One region of the Photobacterium sp. HL06 genome, then DNA from elsewhere that is predicted to be linked to it. Evidence: riboswitches for the same ligand, from Rfam matches in the RefSeq annotation. Region 1 holds a riboswitch; the other holds the start of a gene.
The links. Region 1 has a riboswitch for cyclic di-GMP ahead of AC51G0_RS05615 (lytic polysaccharide monooxygenase). Riboswitches for the same ligand answer to the same signal wherever they lie in the genome.

Region 1 (4,188 bases):
AAGACCAGCAGGGATACCAACATCTTTAGATAGTACCTGAATCGCTTCCAGTGCTGCTTCTGCACCCTGCTCAGCCGTCATGCCTTCTACGTTAACACCCATTGCTTTTGCAACATCTAGCAGACGCTCAGGACAAACCTGCGCGTTGTAGCGCTGAACATGTGGTAGCAATACTGCGTTACATACGCCGTGTGGTAGATCGTAGAAACCACCTAGCTGGTGCGCCATTGCGTGCACGTAGCCTAGAGAGGCATTGTTAAATGCCATACCTGCCATGAACTGGGCATATGCCATTTGCTCACGCGCTTCTAGGTTCTGGCCATCTTCTACTGCAGTGCGTAGGTGCGCCTGGATCAGTTCGATTGCCTTGATAGCAACAGCATCGGTAATTGGTGTTGCTGCGATTGAAACGTACGCTTCGATAGCGTGAGTCAGTGCATCCATACCTGTAGCAGCTGTTAGCGATGCAGGCTTAGCAAGCATTAGCTTAGGGTCGTTAACAGACATTAGTGGTGTTGTGTTCTTATCAACAATCGCCATCTTGATGTGACGCGCTTCATCAGTAATGATGCAGAAACGGGTCATTTCAGAAGCAGTACCTGCCGTTGTGTTAATTGCAATTAGTGGCAACTGAGGCTTAGCAGACTGGTCAACACCTTCGTAGTCACCAATCTTACCGCCGTTAGCGGCAACAAGTGCGATACCTTTTGCACAGTCGTGTGGTGAACCGCCACCTAGAGAGATAACAAAGTCACACTCGTTAGCTTTTAGCAGTTCAAGGCCCGCTTCAACGTTACCGATTGTAGGGTTTGGTTGTGTACCATCGAAAACAACAGATTCAACGTCACGCTCAGCAAGTAGATCGGCTACCTGCTTCACCATACCGATTTGGCTTAGGATTTTATCAGTAACGATCAGCGCTTTTTTAAAGCCTTGTGCTTTTACCGCATCTGCCGCTTCAGTTAGGCAGCCTGCACCCATTAGGTTTACTGTTGGGATAAAAAATGCACTACTCATGTTGATTCTCCATAATTATCAAATACTAATTACTTTAACCGGCTAGACTACCCAATTTGCAATGGGTTAACCCGTTACCTGTAATGAGTATCTTGAATACCCCGTTTGGGCTAGGTGCTAATATCTAACACTGTCAAAATGTGCAACAATTTGATCTCGGACAAGTTATGAAACGCACTAACACATTCACGTTGTATTTTTTGAATTTGATCACCTTTTCTCTATAAAATACTGCCTTATTGTTTATTGACAGAAACATTATCTTTCATATCGTCATATATTGGGGTGAAAAAATGGGAAGCAACGCACAAAAAAAAGCGCCGAACAATGTCAGCGCTTTCATTAGTGTTTCATATATCAATCAGTCTTATTGAAGGATCCAGGCATCTTGCCATGCCGAACCAAATCCTGGTTCGTAGTGGATCGCTGAGTTGATATTGCACCAGCCACCTTCAGGGTAAGGACGGCACTGGTAAGTATTGCCATCTCGGCCTAGAACGATTGTCTCGCCTGGTACATACTGGCCAATACCATCGGGATAAACATAGTCGTAATCACCAGAGCCGGATTGCTCTTTGATAGTGATAGATTTCGATTCAATCAATTTAGGCTGAGCATCTTGCTCTGCCGCATAGATTTCAACTGTAAAATCACCGGTATAAGGTGAGAACATTGTCACCGCAATTTGGCTATTATCAACAACACCACTGCCATAGGCAGCCTGTTCGCCCGCACTATCAACCAGCTTCATGTCGATCCGGTAACGCCCTTCAGAATGAACTTCTGCTTCGATAACAGCCAAGCCTTCACTATTCTGGGTATACTCAGATTTCAGCCCTCCCACAACAATTGGCTCTGGCTCAATCACATCGCCATCACGCACATCTAGCGCATAGCTATAATTGGCGTTGGCCACAAACACCTTGTTGGCATACAGATCACTTGGGGCATATACGATCTCACCAGAAGCTTGTTCAATACCAACCTGTACTATCGCACTGTGCTTTTGATTCACTTGTTGTGCCAGCTCATAAGACCAGGCATTGACATCTTGGTTGGCTGCTGTAACCAACAGCTTTTCAGACACGAGCTCTTGGTTGCCCTGCGCAGAGAAAATACGGAACCAGATGTTATCACCCTCCTCAGCAGTCACACCCGGTTTAACAAATGCCCCAAGAGGTGACCACTCTGGCAATGGAGCATCACCGTCAAACTTAATGTCACTACAGTTATAGAAGCCTTCGCCGGCAGGATCATCACGCTGCCACCGGGTAACGAGTGTCGCCTCACCTGCCCGGCCAGCTGGCAAAGTGACATCCATGTAATAGTAGTTACCACCATCAACATTGATCTTTTCTATGTTGCCAAATTCCTGGATCAACTCAAGATCATCCCAATCCAAGCGGCTATGTGCCGCGTTATAGCCCGGTTTAGTCAGGTATATTTGCCAATGGCTCGGATTATGAGGTGCCGTCGCGCGGTACTTCAAGGTAAAGGTTTCACCTGCCTGCATGTCTGTTCGCTGCCAATGTTGAGAGGCAACACTCATACCGCTTTTTCGCTCATCGCCACCAGAACAAATCAGGCCATCCTTAACAGCCGCCTTTACCGCATCCATATTGGTGTAGTCTTTCACCAAAGTGGCAAACTCATTGACCTGAACGACAGGATAGGTGCCTGATTCTTGAAATGAAGCCCGGCAGGCTTCGTTTGGGATTTGTGAACCATCTGATGCTCCCCAGTGACCGCCATCTTCCTGGCAAATCACCTGACGCGCTTTTGGAAAGTCAGCCCAGCCATGAGCACTCGCGTGAATTGGGATTAATGCAGCCAGCACAGAGCTTGCTGCAAAGGAAAGAGTCATTATTTTTTTCATTTTATTAGCTTCCAATTGAATGTATGGGAAGCCAGCTATTTGGAGGCAAACTTACTACTGCTTTTTATTCCTACCAGGTAACTCCGCTGCCATATAAATAACAAACACATCCGATGAGATCACTATTTCTTTAGGCCGGTAGTTTTGCGTCAGATCTTTTCAGAACCTTTGCCTTTAGCTGACAGGGTATTTATAGGCATAACGTTTCAGTTATCAAAAACTGTAATTAAATAATGGAATCATCGTCCCAATACTATTTAATTTTTATTAGTGAAAAATCACCTTTATAACTCAAAAGGATACCACACAGGCAACTTATTGAAATATCAGATGACCCGCTTAGCTATTATTACCCATTAGTTCATTCCCGCAACCAATAGGTAATGGCTAACCAAGAGCAATAATGTATGTTTCAATACTAACAATAACCACTAATACTAAAACCATTAGCTTCCAAAAGCGTAGTGGATTACGTTGGATTAATGGCGATTCTTTCAACTCACTGAGTATTTTTTGGTTAGGTGTCGATAGATCCTGAATAAACTCAGATATCACCTGGTAGCGGATCTTTGGTGAAGGGTGGCATACTTTTTTTAATACCAAATCCAGCCAGGCAGGTAAGTCAGGTCTAAACTGAATAGCTGAAATATAATCGTAATGCCGAGTCTTTTGTCTATCAAACACCTGTGAACATTGAGCCTTGTACGGAATATCCCCTGTCAGCATTTCATAAACAATAACCCCAACCGAAAACAAATCTGAATAAGCCGTTGCTTTTTCACCAGCCAGGTATTCAGGTGCAATATAATCTGTTGCGCCAACAGGTACGTCTTCCTTTATAGCTCCGGCAATCTCATCAAACCCTTCAACCTGAGCAGTACCAAAGTCGATAAAAACAGCTTTCCCATTCTCGGTTAATATTATGTTCTCAGGTTTTAAGTCACGGTGCACAATCCCCATTCGCTGAAAGAATCGAATTGGTTTAATTAATTCAGAAGCAATTTCTCGGACTTTTTCTAAGCTCGGTCTAGGATTATCAATCATCCACTGCCTGAGGGTTTTTCCTTCCACATAATCGCAAACATGGTACAAGAAAGGAGATGAATCCGCATAACGATGTATTTTCATTATCGAAGAATGGCTGATCTGCCTGCCAACCCAACCTTCTCGAATAAACCCTTGCAGATAAACAAGATCTTCTGAAAAGTTTGGCGACGGTGCTTTTAACACATAGCGTTTTTGGTCGAAATGGCTTCTGGCCAAATAGACATGGCTCCGGGTCCCGCTATGGAGCA
Region 2 (4,188 bases), 530 kb from region 1:
TGGTCCCCCCCGACAAGCATTACAGAAAGACACGATCAGCCGAGTCTATGGCTGGCCCGTACACATCGGCGAGCACCCAACCGATAACTATCCTGTTGTGATGCCTGCGATCTCGTCTGCAGAGTTATCAAAAGCAGTATAAGTTAATCCTATTTTAGCAGGACAGCCTCAGCCCAAAAGCTGAGGTTTTTTACTTGCCAGAAAGCAAAATCATCGAACCAGATTGCACGTCATATGCACTAAATTGTTGTAAAATTGCGGTGAGTTTGTTGATATCTATCAAGAATTACAGGGTTGGGATACAGAAACGTTGCACTGTGCGCTACACTCAGTAGAATGTGAACGCAAGCGATTACACAATGCAACGTCGGGAAAGACGAGAGAACAAGGCCGCTCGTGACTGAAGCGGCTTTTTGGCGTTTTTGTACGCTGTACCAAACAGAACAATTATCTGGATACAGTCAGATAATTACTCTGTTTGGTACTTTCAATTACAAGTGATTATGAAATGGTCGGCTCTGACCTCTGATCTTAAATTATTAGAAGAATAAGTATGGCAACGATTAAAGATGTTGCACGTATGGCTGGTGTATCAACCACAACAGTTTCTCACGTGATCAACAAAACACGCTTTGTTGCAGAAGCAACACAGAAAAAAGTATTAGCGGCCGTAGATGAACTAAATTACGCGCCAAGTGCTGTTGCGCGAAGCCTAAAATGTAACACAACCCGCACCATCGGCATGCTGGTAACCAAGTCTACCAATCCATTCTTTGCCGAAGTGGTCCATGGGGTTGAAGAGCATTGCTATGGCCAAGGCTACACCCTGATCCTATGCAATACTGAAGGTAACCTAGATAAGCAACGTGACTATCTACGCATGCTCGCTGAAAAGCGTGTAGATGGCCTATTGGTAATGTGTTCTGACTTGGACGAGAAGCTGCTTGAACTCCTTGAGCGCAAGAAAGACTTACCAATGGTGATCATGGACTGGGGCCCGGAAAGCCCGCATACGGATAAAATTCAGGATAATGCAGAGCTCGGCGGCTACGTTGCAACCAAGTACTTTATCGAACACGGCCACACTAAAATTGGTTGCCTGTCAGGCCACTCAGACAAATCGACCTGCCAAGAACGTCTGAAGGGCTTTTATAAAGCGATGGGTGAAGCGCAGCTTAGTGTCAATGAAGACTGGCTGCTTGAAGGTGATTTCGAGTGTGAGTCAGCGGTTATCGCCGCCAATAAGTTCATTGAAATGAAAGAGCGCCCGACAGCAATTTTCTGCTTTAACGATATTATGGCAATGGCGCTGATCAGTACTTTCGAGCAGGCAGGCATACGCGTTCCTGATGATATTTCAATTATTGGCTATGACAACATCGACTTGGCACCGTACTTCTCTCCGCCCCTGACGACGATTCACCAGCCTAAGCGCCGCCTGGGCAAAACGGCGATTGAGATCCTGATGGAACGAGTCAAAGATAAAGAACATGAACGCCGTATTTTTGAGATGGCACCAGAACTGGTTGTTCGCAAGTCAGTCAAAGACTTGAACGCCTAATCAACCAAGTCGCAACCCATAGAAACCGATATTACTTATCGGTTTTTTTATGTCTTAAATGACGGTTGTGATGCATTGATTTTGAGGCAAATATATTTTTTGCCACTAAAAACATAGACATATTTATTGAAGCAATATCACACTTTTAAAAGTGGGAGCAAGTTCAAAAATATTATATGGGATATGCTTATTAAGTCACGAACAAGGCAAACCTCCCGAAAGGGTGGGACGCAAAGCTTCCGGCCTAAAAGTGGTTAGTTTTTCAACAACTAAGTCTCTTATGGTAGCGGGGTCGCCGATGGATCTAGCAAAAAGTCATGTCATGAATCCTGACATTATCCTGACATAACTTTTTTGTGAAATTTGCTAATCTGAAATCCTCGCTCTGTTGTTAGGTGACCCAAGAAATATTTCACCGAGAAGAAGCATGGACAAACCAGTACTTAAAGAATCATTACGATTATTCAGTTGTTTCGAGAATGTAAAGTCTCGCTCAATGTTTGGTGGCTTTGGCATTTTCGCGGGTGAAACTATGTTTGCACTCGTGGTAAATGACAAGTTACACCTTCGTGCAAATGCCGAAAATGAAAAAGAATTTAAAAAAGCAGGGCTTACACCTTATGTGTATAAAAAGCGCGGCTTTCCTGTTGTAACTAAGCACTACGCTATTCCAGAAGAATGGTGGAGTGAACCCGATAAAATTCTTTGCCAAGCTAAGCGTTCCTTTACTGCCGCCAAACAAGATAAAGAAACCAAAAGCAAATCAGGCCCAAGTCGTATTAAAGACTTACCAAACCTCCGTTTAGCCAACGAACGTATGCTGAAAAAAGCAGGTATTACTACGGTTGACGAGCTCTTTGAAGCCGGTGCCCTGAATGCTTACAAGGCGTTACAGCAGTCTCACCAGGAGTCGGTCAATATCGAGTTGCTATGGGCCTTAGAAGGTGCCGTAAGTGGCCAGCATTGGTCGGTCATTACTCAGCAACGCCGCTCAGAGCTCCTATCTGAGTTGCCATAGGTTAGAGACATCGATAAAAAAGAGGTGCTATGCACCTCTTTTTATTATCTGCACTCAAATACACACCCAAGACCAGTGAAATTAAGCACATTGCCGAACGAGCATATTGGTTTCGTTGTAAATTTATGCCCTCTCTTATGACAATTTTTTGTCATAGAACGTCAAATATTGATACCTCTCACAAAGCTGTTCATAAATGCATCAATATCCTTTTCTTCAATATCGGCATTAGTAGAATGAGGCTGTCGTTCACACAGGAGGTTGTCATGCACTGTTCCAAGCCTTTTCCTGGACAAGCAGACCAGATGTTCAAAGACAAGTTTTGCAAGTGGCCAAAGCTCATGCGTGCTCTGGTGATAATTAGCCTGATCCCCCCCTTTGCAATCTTGTTTATGGTTTATAGGCAACTTGCTCCGGTGGCAGCCCTTGACGATGCACTTACCCTCACGGCAGGTTTCAACCTATTATTGCTTTTCTGGGGGTTATTACTGAAAATCCGCTCAAGAAAGTACTGGTATCGCAACTACCATATTGGTAAAACCATGCTCCTAGCAATGCTACCTGTCATTGCATCCGGCTATATACTACTATCGCAACCGGATGTTCCGGATATGGCCAAACAACAGAAAACCCAAGCTGTTCATATTTCGCTCAACTAATAGAATTTAAAGAATTTTTTCGATTTCCTGAAATTTTCTTGCCCGTTATTCGGTCTCTGTCTCATACCAATCTAGTATTTTACCCGATCATTGCATCGATTAGATTGATATACTCGCTGTAGCATAAATTACAGCCAGACAGGCATCATTAAGGGGCTCATGTGCGTATTCCAGCCAAACAACATTATTCTTTTCTTATCAAGCCACTTCTTTGGCTGCAAAAGCGCCATTATGGCAACGTGCTAAACCCGGCATTGCTCTGGGGGCGACGTCCTACCCTATTCTGGCTTGTCGCTGGATTTTTCGGCTACCTCGATCGCAAGTCCTCCCCCGTAACACCCGTTGTCCGATCCTTAGTCTGCGTCCGGGTGTCACAGCTCAATGACTGCGCGTTTTGTGTCGATGCCAATGGAATGAAATTAGCCGAGCGCTGCGATTCCGTGGAGAAAATCAAGGCCCTTGCCAACTGGCAGCACAGCGAGCTTTTTGATCAGCAAGAGCGTGCCGTACTGGCCTATGTAGAAGCGATTACCATCACTGGTCAGCGCGTAGACGAAGCAATGATTGCACAGCTAAAACAGTGGTATGACGATGATGCGATTGTTGAGCTAACAGCATTAATCTCATTCCAGAACCTATCAGCCAAATTCAATACCGCGCTTGATGTACCGGCACAAGGATTTTGCTCACTGCCTATTCAGCCCGGTGATACGGACAAGTCCGGAGAGAAATCGTTAGCCTCTCCTTCCGACAATAAATAAAAGGTGAAGTCATGGACAGAAAAAAACTGCTACTACTCGGGACGATAACCAGCCTTATTGGTCTGTGGTTTGCCTTCGATCTTGGTCAGTACTTCACCCTTGAGCAGGCAAAAGCCCAGCAGGTTGCCCTGCAGGATACCATTGCCCAACAACCAATCTTGTCTAGTACGGTATATTTTGTCCTGTATG

Region 2: linked by a shared signal. The riboswitch ahead of AC51G0_RS07960 (TfoX/Sxy family DNA transformation protein) and the one ahead of AC51G0_RS05615 (lytic polysaccharide monooxygenase) in region 1 are both predicted to bind cyclic di-GMP.

What each region holds. Positions count from the first base shown of each region.
Region 1 is NZ_CM183914.1:1,140,771-1,144,958, reverse strand. It holds gene yiaY (L-threonine dehydrogenase) at 1-1,017, opposite strand, end outside; gene AC51G0_RS05615 (lytic polysaccharide monooxygenase) at 1,385-2,893, opposite strand; cyclic di-GMP riboswitch class I at 2,967-3,076, opposite strand; gene AC51G0_RS05610 (bifunctional protein-serine/threonine kinase/phosphatase) at 3,281-4,188, opposite strand, start outside.
Region 2 is NZ_CM183914.1:1,673,602-1,677,789, reverse strand. It holds gene AC51G0_RS07970 (heme ABC transporter ATP-binding protein) at 1-142, shown strand, start outside; gene purR (HTH-type transcriptional repressor PurR) at 554-1,561, shown strand; cyclic di-GMP riboswitch class I at 1,757-1,861, shown strand; gene AC51G0_RS07960 (TfoX/Sxy family DNA transformation protein) at 1,989-2,579, shown strand; gene AC51G0_RS07955 (hypothetical protein) at 2,846-3,238, shown strand; gene AC51G0_RS07950 (carboxymuconolactone decarboxylase family protein) at 3,400-3,999, shown strand; gene lpdA (dihydrolipoyl dehydrogenase) at 4,011-4,188, shown strand, end outside.